DNA from 3 places in the Massilia sp. MP_M2 genome. Region 2 is predicted to be linked to each of the others. Evidence: predicted binding sites of a transcription regulator. Region 2 holds the regulator's gene; each other region holds the start of a gene.
What was found. The regulator sigma-54, encoded in region 2, starts transcription at its own class of promoters, with help from an activator protein. The targets are predictions, from matches to a motif close to TGGCANGNAANCTGCTTT.
Positions count from the first base shown of each region.

Region 1 (3,277 bases), on a different contig from region 2:
TGGCTGGGTCACGCCCGCCGAACAGCAGCAGTTGCGTGGCAAGCGCATTGCCATTGCGGGCGGCGGCGGCGTGGGCGGGGTGCACCTGCTGACGCTCGCCCGGCTGGGGGTCACGCATTTTCATATTGCCGACTTCGACACATTCGACATCCCCAACTTTAATCGCCAGGTCGGCGCGATGATGTCGACCGTCGGCCAGCCCAAGGCCGACGTGCTGGCGCGTATGGCGCGCGACATCAATCCCGACATCGACATCAAGATCTTCCCCGAAGGCGTCCATGCCGACAATCTGGATGCGTTCCTGACCGGCGTCGACCTGTACGTCGATGCGCTCGACTTCTTTGCGTTCGATGCGCGCCAGCAGACGTTTGCGGCCTGCGCACGGCTCGGCATCCCGGCCATCACTGCCGCGCCGCTGGGCATGGGCGCCGCCCTGCTCAACTTCATGCCGGGCAAGATGACGTTCGAGGAGTATTTTGGCTGGGGCGATTTGCCGGAGCAGGAAAAAGCGATCCGTTTCGTGGTCGGCCTGGCGCCAGCTGGTCTGCACCGCAATTACCTCATGGTGCCGGGGTCGGTGAACTTTGCCGAGCGGCGCGGCCCGTCGACCTTCATGGCCTGCCAGCTGTGCGCCGGCATCATCGCCACCGAGTCGCTCAAGATCCTGCTGGGGCGCGGCGACGTGCTGGCGGCGCCTTGGGGCATGCAGTTCGACGCCTACCGCAACAAGCTCAAGCGCACATGGCGGCCGGGCGGCAACCGGCATCCGATCCAGCGTCTGGCGATTGCCATTGGCCGGCGTCAATTCGCGCGCATGGCAGCTGCCGGCCGCTGAACGATTGGTGCGTCGGTTTATCGGCGCATCATGCCGACGGATCGCAGCACGAAAAAAACCACTGTCGTTACCGGCAGTGGTTTTTTTCTTGCTTGAGAACAGGGCCTGCGCAGCAGGCCCGTGATTCTTAGGCAGCTTTCTTGTTGCGGCGACGTGCTGCGTACAGACCCAGCATGCCCAGGCCCAGCAGGCCAACCGATGCTGGCTCTGGCACTTCAGCTGCATCAGAGAACACGACGTCAAGCGAACCGTTAATGGTCTGGGTACCGGTTGGGTTGAAGTTGTTCAGCTGACCCGACTGGAACGACAAGCTGTAGAACGGGTTCGGCGCGATGAAGAAACCAGCGCCAGCAGCGGTCAGATTGAAGGTGGTATTCGAACCGAAGCTGCCGCAGTTGATGCCGCCGTTACCGCAAGTGCTCAGGCCTGGATTCAGAGTACCCAAGCCAGTCAGCGGTTCGCCGGTTGCCAGAATGGTGTCATCACCGCTGCCAGCGATAATAAAGTCACCGCTACCAGTCGTTGGAGCAATGACGGTTGCGCCGACGTTGTTACGTGGAGCATCCAGCATGAACTTCAGGTCGCCAGCCGCGCTAGGAGCAAAATTGAAGGTGGTGATATTGCCGTTTACCGACACAGTACCCGACGCTTTGTACAGAGCGTAAATGCCATAATCAAAACCCAGGCCGGTGTCGCCACCTTCCAGTGGGACATTACCGCCACCGGTGACGAACTGGCCAGCGCGCCAGTACAGGGAAACGTTGAACGTGCCATCTTCGTTAAAGGTAGCGATTTCGGTGTAGTTACCGGTAATCTTGTCGGCCTGGAAGTTAGCAGCCGAACCAACAGGATTGATCGTAAATGGGTTGAACGATGCTGCCTGAGCAGTTGCGCCAGCGAACATTGCTGCTGCTGCGATCGACGTTGCGACGATGGTTTTCTTAAAAGCGTTCATTTTGTAAATCTCCTGGGTTGTCTGGGGTACTGCTCACGAGGCTATATAAGCAATCACCGTGCCAGCTCAGGATATTTGTTTTAAATCAGATGGTTATCTATTCTCATTGATCAAGATCAAATATCAGTGTAAAAAATACCGACAGCATATTTAGCGCCTAAAACCCATGCTGTCAGAGTATTCCTACAGAGGTTTGCGTACCACTACATTCCATGTGTTTCCGGAAGTAAATTCCGAGTGAATCTCATATCCTGCTGCCAACATCTTGGCGCGTAGTTCTTCCACGTGGAACGGGCTGTATAGAATGCCTTTACGGATGCCCCAGTCGTTAATCTTCTGCGCCGCCCAGCGTAGCGGAGCAAATCCTGTTGGATACAGCAGGACATTTGCGGCCATCGTCCCACCCGGCTTGAGCACACGCAGGATGTCGCGCAGCGCCCCGTCGATTGTCGGGAAACAGTGGATCGAGTTGGCAATGTTGGCTGTGTCGAAGCGGTTGTCAGCAAACGGCAACTGGGCTGCATCAGCATGCTGGACCTGGACTTGCGGATTGTTGGCAAAGCGGCGCTTGGCCCCAGCAAGCATCGATGGTGCATAGTCGATGCCAGTCACCTTGACTTGCGGCAGTTTGCGGCGACGACGCCAGTTCAGCACCATTTCGAGCAGGGTTCCGGTGCCACAAGCCACTTCCAGGTGGTCGGGACCGAAGTTCGGCCCAAAGAAGCGCATCTGGGTGCCGATTGTGCTGTTGTAAGCGAAGGTCAGGATGAAAAAACCACGGAGGTCGTACCACCACGGCTCAGAGGAATAGGCTTCAGCGATTTCGTCCCTGGTCTTACCTGTCGTCATGGAGCATCCTCATTTTCAAATACACGAAGCGCTGAATATAGGATGTTCCGCTCAGGCAGGCAAGGCACAAATGCAATCGAGAAATAATTGGCGGACCAGTGCGGGCCCGCCGAAGCGGCAGGACGGCGCGTGAAGAGTCCTTAACCGAGCTGCCGCAGCCGGTTGACGATGCCGGCTTCCTCGCGCGGCGAAAAGAACCATGGGAACAGTGAACGTTCGCCTACGGCCTTGTCCTGCATGCCGCCAAGCTTATTGACCTGCTCGGTGCCATAAGCAGTTGATACCCGCAATAGAACTGCTGGCGCTTGAACGCGTGGATTGTCGCGCGATTCGCAAACCAGCTGGAATCCGAGCATGACTTCGTAGAAACGGCGATGACGCGGATTGACTTCAATGAGAATGTCACTGCAGCCATTCAGATCACGCGCATAGATCAGTGACACATGAAACAGTGATGCAAGCACAGCCTTCGATTTGATTGCCGGGTCGACTGCGAGCTTGATGATCTCGCATACCCGACCGCGCTGGCGAAATGGATCGATATGGTCCTTGAAGACCTGATCAGCGAGCAATCCGATATCCGAATCCATGCCCAGACTTAAGGTCCCGAACACATCGCCAGCATCCGATGCAGTCAG
Region 1 is NZ_JBCHJF010000003.1:145,877-149,153, forward strand. It holds gene RCH14_RS08380 (ThiF family adenylyltransferase) at 1-835, shown strand, start outside; gene pepA (flocculation-associated PEP-CTERM protein PepA) at 963-1,790, opposite strand; gene RCH14_RS08390 (methyltransferase domain-containing protein) at 1,974-2,639, opposite strand; gene RCH14_RS08395 (GNAT family N-acetyltransferase) at 2,780-3,277, opposite strand, start outside.
Region 1: pepA (flocculation-associated PEP-CTERM protein PepA) is a predicted target of sigma-54. The motif match lies at 1,837-1,854, and genes of this name have one in related genera.

Region 2 (3,277 bases):
CTGGTCGTGCGCGACGTGTCGCTCGATGTCGAATGCGGCGAGGTGGTGGGTTTGCTGGGCCCGAACGGCGCCGGCAAGACCACCTCGTTCTACATGATCGTCGGCCTGGTGCCGTCGGATGCCGGCTCGATCAGCATCAACGGCACCGACATCACCAGCCTGCCGATCCATCGCCGCGCGGTGCTGGGCCTGTCGTACCTGCCGCAAGAAGCCTCGGTGTTTCGCAAGCTGACGGTGGAAGAAAACATCCGCGCCGTGCTCGAACTGCAAAAGGTCAACGGCAAGTCGCTGACCAAAACCGAGATCAACGACCGCCTCGACAGCCTGCTGGCCGACCTGCAGATCGAGAAGCTGCGCGAGAACCCGGCGCTGTCGCTGTCGGGCGGCGAGCGACGCCGCGTGGAGATCGCGCGCGCACTGGCGACCAACCCGCGCTTCGTGCTGCTTGACGAGCCGTTCGCCGGCGTCGACCCGATCGCCGTGATCGAGATCCAGCGCATCGTGCGCTTCCTCAAGGAGCGCAAGATCGGGGTCCTGATCACCGACCACAATGTGCGCGAGACGCTCGGCATCTGCGACCGCGCCTACATCATCAATCAGGGGGCGGTGCTCGCATCCGGCCGTCCCGACGATATCATCGCCGACGAGTCGGTGCGCCGCGTGTACCTTGGTGAACATTTCCGCATGTAAGCCATGGTCAATCAATGAAACAGTCCCTTCAGCTCCGCACCTCGCAGCACCTGGCGCTCACGCCACAGCTGCAGCAATCGATCCGCTTGCTGCAGCTGTCGACGCTCGAACTGCATCAGGAGATCGAGCAGATACTGGGCGATAACCCGCTGCTCGAACGGCTCGACGATCCGCTCGATCATTCGGTGCGCTTGCTGGGCGATGGCGCCATCAACAATGCGCCGGCGCCGGGCGAGGCGCCGCCGGCGCCGGGCCAGCAGGCCGAAGGCGAGGGCAGCGCACCGGCCGAGGGCGAGGGCGCCGAAGGCGGCGCGGTCGATGGCGACCGGCCCGACACCGACTGGAACGAAGGCAGCGGCGCGTCGTCCGGCAGTAGTAGCAGCAGCGACGACGAAGACGGCCGCCCGCAGCTGGAGGCATGCGCGATCACGCTACGCGAACACCTGATGGAACAGGTGCGCGAAACGCTGCTCTCAACCCGCGACCGCGCGCTGGCCGAACTGGTGATCGACGCGCTGGACGACAACGGCTATCTGGACGAGCCGCTCGACGAGATCCACGCACGCCTGCCGGAAGAACTCGAGGTCGACCTGGACGAACTGCGCTGCGCGCTGGCGATGGTGCAGAGCATGGACCCGGTGGGCGTGGGCGCGCGCAGCGCATCCGAATGCCTGGCGCTGCAGATCCGGCGCATGCCGGGCGTGCCGATGGTCACGCGCCGCATGGCCCTGAAGATCGTCGAAGGGTACCTGACCTGGTTCGCGCAGCGCGAATACAGCAAGCTGAAAAAAGCACTCGATTGCGATGATGAAGATCTGCGCGAAGTGCAGGCCGTGGTCCGCCAGTGCAACCCGCACCCGGGCGCCGCGTTCGCGTCGAACGTGTCAGATTACGTGGTGCCGGACGTGATGGTGCGGCGCGCCAAGAATGGCTGGGCGGTCACGCTGAACCCGGACGTGATGCCGCGCCTGCGCGTCAACAGCCTGTACGCCACGATGCTCAAGCAGGGCCGCAGCGAGAGCCAGATGGGCGCGCAGATGCAAGAGGCGAAGTGGCTCATCAAGAATATGCGCCAGCGTTTTGACACGATCCTGCGTGTGGCCGAGGCCATTGTCGAGCGCCAGCGCAACTTTTTCAGCCACGGCGCGGTTGCCATGCGGCCCCTTGTTTTGCGCGAGATAGCTGATACACTAGGTCTGCACGAGAGCACGATTTCTCGTGTCACAACGCAGAAATACATGCTGACCCCGCACGGCATGTTCGAGTTGAAGTATTTCTTCGGTAGCCACGTTGCCACCGAGGCGGGAGGCGAAGCATCCTCAACGGCAATCCGTGCGCTCATCGCACAATTGACAGGAGCAGAAGACCCTAAGAATCCATTATCCGACAGCAAGATCGCGGAAATGCTCGGGGAACAAGGCATGGTCATTGCGCGCAGGACGGTCGCAAAATACCGTGAAGCGCTCAAGATCCCCCCCGTCAGTCTCCGCAAAGCCTTGTAACAACGCCGCTCATACAGCCTGTGCCTTCAGCTCCTGTATGGTGCAAGCGACGTGACATCTTCAAAGGAGTGTGTATGAACCTCACCATCAGTGGTCACCATCTCGAAGTAACCCCTGCCATCCGTGAATACGTTCAGAATAAGCTGGAACGCATTATTCGCCATTTCGATCAAGTCATAGATACCCACGTCTTCCTGGCCGTCGATAACCTCACCGAAAAAGAAAAAAGGCAAAAAGCTGAAATCAATGTCCAGGTGTCGGGCAAGACCCTGCACGTGGCGAGCGTCGCGCAAGACCTGTATGCCGCGATCGACATGTTGATGGATAAACTGGATCGACAAATCCTGAAGCACAAGCAGATGCTGAAAGACCATAACCGCACAGCGATCAAACGCCTGGACGTCGACGAAGCAGACGTCGCTGCCGCCTGATTCAAGCGCAGGTCACCATCGCCAGGGGCGTCTTTCAGAGACGCCCTTTTTGCATCCCGCTGCCGGTAAAATACGTGTTTCCTCCCGATGGATCACGCCATGTCCGAACACGTCCTGACCCGCATTGCCAACCGCACCGGCATCATCACCCTCGACCGGCCAAAGGCGCTCAATTCGCTGTCGCTGGACATGGTGCGCGCGCTGACCGCGATCCTGCTCGACTGGCAGCTTGACGCCGCCGTCGATGCGGTGGTGATCACCAGCAGCAGCGAAAAAGCACTGTGCGCGGGCGGTGATATCCGCTTCTTCCACGAGGTCGGCAACGCCTCGCCGCAAGATGGCAGCGCACTGCTCGAAGATTTTTTCACCGAAGAATACGCACTGAATCACCTGATCCATTTTTATCCAAAACCGTATATCGCACTGATGGACGGCGTGGTCATGGGCGGCGGCATGGGCATCGCGCAGGGCGGGCCCGATTGCGCCCTGCGCATCGTGACCGAGCGCACGAAGATGGCAATGCCCGAGGTGAATATCGGCCTGTTCCCCGATGTCGGCGGCAGCCATTTTCTGTCGCATGCGCCGGGGCAGTTGGGGATGTTCCTGGGCTTGACCGGCTTGACGATCGGCGCGGCCGATGCGCTGTACGTAGGC
Region 2 is NZ_JBCHJF010000005.1:87,073-90,349, forward strand. It holds gene lptB (LPS export ABC transporter ATP-binding protein) at 1-690, shown strand, start outside; gene RCH14_RS12915 (RNA polymerase factor sigma-54) at 705-2,192, shown strand; gene hpf (ribosome hibernation-promoting factor, HPF/YfiA family) at 2,267-2,623, shown strand; gene RCH14_RS12925 (enoyl-CoA hydratase/isomerase family protein) at 2,723-3,277, shown strand, end outside.

Region 3 (3,277 bases), on a different contig from region 2:
TGCGGCCGCCCTGGCGGTATCGGCCAAGGCCTGGGCCAGCGCGACCGGATCACCCAGGCCGCGAGCGGTATCGAACAGCGCCAGCAGGGTGCTACCGCTGGCAATTGCCTGGACCACCGACGGGTTCTTGGTGGCGGTATCAGCGAACGAGACGGCGGCAGCGACCAGTGCATTCAGGTCGGCAGCGCTGCTGTCAGCCGTGACGGCGCGCACCAGCACGCGCGCTGCTTCGATTGATGCGTAGCCGCTGTAGCCGCTGCCACCGGCTTCGATTGCTGCAGTAAAGGCATCGGTCGCCTGCAGGCGCAGCGTCGACAGGCTTTTGTCGGTGCCTTGGGCGCCTCCGAGGATGGCAATGGACACGTCGGCGAGGGTCGCGTTGCCGCTGGTGATGGCATTGGCCCAGTACGCCAGGCCCGTCGCATCCGGGGCACGGTTGAACAATTGCTGGTATATCTCGGTGATGCGCTCGTTCAGGGTGTCGCTGCCAAAACGGGTCTGCGCTTCTTCGGATGAGGAAAATGCCTTGGTGATAGCGCTCAGTTCGCCGTTGGCGCTGGCAAGCTGCTTTGACCAGAACGCCAATCCTGCCGGATCAGCAGGACGGCCATAGAAGGCGAGATAGAAGGAATTTACAGTCGAAGCGTAGCCGTTTTGAGTGGTCATGATCTGCCATTGTTATTCACCCGCGGAAAGAATTTCCACGTGGAATTATTATGCAGAAAAGCCAACATCAGAAACAGCAACATCAAAAGTTTATCGAAACCCAGTGGGGTTTCCACTACAAAAATTGTCTGGGCGACAAATTTTCAACACTTCTGCATTGCTTTCTTACAACCTTCTTCGCCTGGCCGCTTGAGAGGCTTCAAGAAACCTTCCCGGGCCGCTTCAGTGGCGGGTGGGGAAGCGCAGCTGACATGGTCAGCCGCGCACTACTTGATGATCAGCCGCGCTTGTTGCGACGGGTGAATGCCAGGCCGGCCAGTGCCAGACCCATCAGGGCAACGCTGCCTGGCTCAGGCACTTCGCTCTCGAGTCCGCTGACGCTCAGACCATTCAGGTTCACGGTCAGGCCCTTGTCCAGACCCAGGGTACGAATGCCGATCGTGTTGAACGACGTCAGGTTCGAGTTGCCGGTTGCCATCAGATCAGCGCCGGTCAGCGACGACTTTTCGTTAGCCGTTGCATTGAGCCACATGTCGAAGCGGTTGTAGGTCGTCGAGCCAGCGGCCTTGTACAGGTTCGCGAAGATGTTGTAGGTGGTACCGGCAACCAGGTTGCTGTTGTTCATGAAAGGACCACCCTCGCCGCCCAGGCGTGCGAACAGGTCGTTGGTGCAGCTGCCACCCGTGCCGCAGTTTGCCTTGAAGCCGACGTTCGGACCTTTGTAGGCTTGGGACAGGTTGTTCGAGTTGCCGAACCACAGGGCCAGGAAATCGTTGTTGTCGACCGTGGCACCGGTGTAGGTGAAGCTGAAGTCGATCAGCACGCTGCCGCTCTGGGCTGTCGGCATCACATTGGTGTAGGCCGTGTTGCTGTCCGAATTGAAGGTCAGCGTAGCAGGAATAGTAGCGGCCGAAGCGGCACCAGCGGTCAGCGAAAGGGCCAGCAGAGCGATATTACGGATCATTGTTGTTTCCTAGTAGATCAAAGTTTGAACAGCACCGCCCCCTATAAGCAAACTTGATGCCAGGGCGTTACCTACCATACAAATCAATGACTTATTTGATATTCCTCAATGCCCTGATGCAATCATGTAAATCTATCCGACAAGCATGCGATCGTTCCCTGCTGGTTGGCGCGGCTGACTGACTTATAATATCGGCCTGTCCGTTCACCGCTTGCTCTTCTTTATCGCCATGTCTTCCGCTCAACAGTACGTCAATATCGCCGCCTACAAATTTGTCACGCTCGACGATCTGGAAACCTTGCGCCCGCAGTATCAGGCGCGGTGCAACGAGCTGGCCCTGAAGGGCACGGTGCTGCTCACGCCGGAAGGCATCAATATGTTCTTGTCGGGTACGCGCGAGCACATCGACACGTACCTGGACTGGGTACGCAGCGACGCCCGCCTGGCCGACCTGACGTGGAAAGAAAGCCTGTCGACCGAACAGTCGCACAAGCGCATGCTGGTCAAGATCAAGAAAGAGATCATCACGATGCGCATGCCGCTGATCAAGCCGGAACTCGGGCGCGCGCCGGCAGTTGATCCTGTCACATTGAAACGCTGGCTCGACCAGGGTCATGACGACGACGGCGTCGAGGTCGTGATGATGGAAACGCGCAATGCCTTCGAAGTCGACGTCGGCACGTTCGAGAACACGCTCGACTACCGCATCGACAAATTCACCGAATTTCCTGAAGTGGCGGCGCAGCACAAGGATGAGCTGGCCGGCAAGACAGTCGTGACCTTCTGCACCGGCGGCATCCGCTGCGAAAAAGCGGCGATCCACATGAAGGAAATCGGGTACGAGCGCGTGTACCAGCTGGAGGGCGGCATCCTGAAGTACTTCGAGGACGTCGGCGGCGCGCACTACACGGGCGACTGCTTCGTGTTCGACTACCGCACCGCGCTCAACCCGAAGCTCGAGCCGACCGAAACCGTGCAGTGCTTCGCCTGCCGCGCGGTGGTGACGCCGCGCCAGCAACTCGCGCCGAGCTATGTGTATGGCGTGTCATGCGCGCACTGTATCGGCAGCAGCGACGCCGGCGGCCATGCAGCAGCCGGCGAGGCAGCAGCCTGATTCAAGCCAGCGGCGCCACGCCCACCAGGCCCACATCCTCGATGGCGGTGCCGTCGGCGCCCACGATGCGCGCAATCCATGCATCAACCACGACCGGGTCCGCCGCATCGAGCGCGCTCCTGGCATCGTTGACGGTGGCGAGAAATGCCATCGCCAGCTCGAACGCCGCATCGCGCCCATAGGCGGCCACTTCGTTTGGCGTATCCAGGCGCAGCGTGAAGACCGAGGCGACGGCCACCTTGCCGTCAAAGACGATTGCATCGGCACCGACGGCCGCGTCCGAGATTTCCCGGACCGCGTCGTCGATCGCGATGACACCACGGTCGATCAGGTCAGCCCAATACTTGATCCCCGCGGCCTCGGCTTCACGCCCGAACAGGTGGTCGTAGACTTTGGTGACCACGGTGCGACTGTCCATGTGGCTGTAATTATCGCGGTATTCCTGCGAGTCAGCGAACGAGCGCGAAATGTCGCCCAGTGTCACGACATTGCCGGCCAATGTATCCATCCAGTAATCCAGACCGCCGGGATCA
Region 3 is NZ_JBCHJF010000009.1:187,645-190,921, forward strand. It holds gene RCH14_RS18605 (DUF4214 domain-containing protein) at 1-666, opposite strand, end outside; gene RCH14_RS18610 (PEP-CTERM sorting domain-containing protein) at 944-1,630, opposite strand; gene RCH14_RS18615 (sulfurtransferase) at 1,860-2,744, shown strand; gene RCH14_RS18620 (DUF4214 domain-containing protein) at 2,746-3,277, opposite strand, start outside.
Region 3: RCH14_RS18610 (PEP-CTERM sorting domain-containing protein) is a predicted target of sigma-54. The motif match lies at 1,675-1,692, and genes of this name have one in related genera.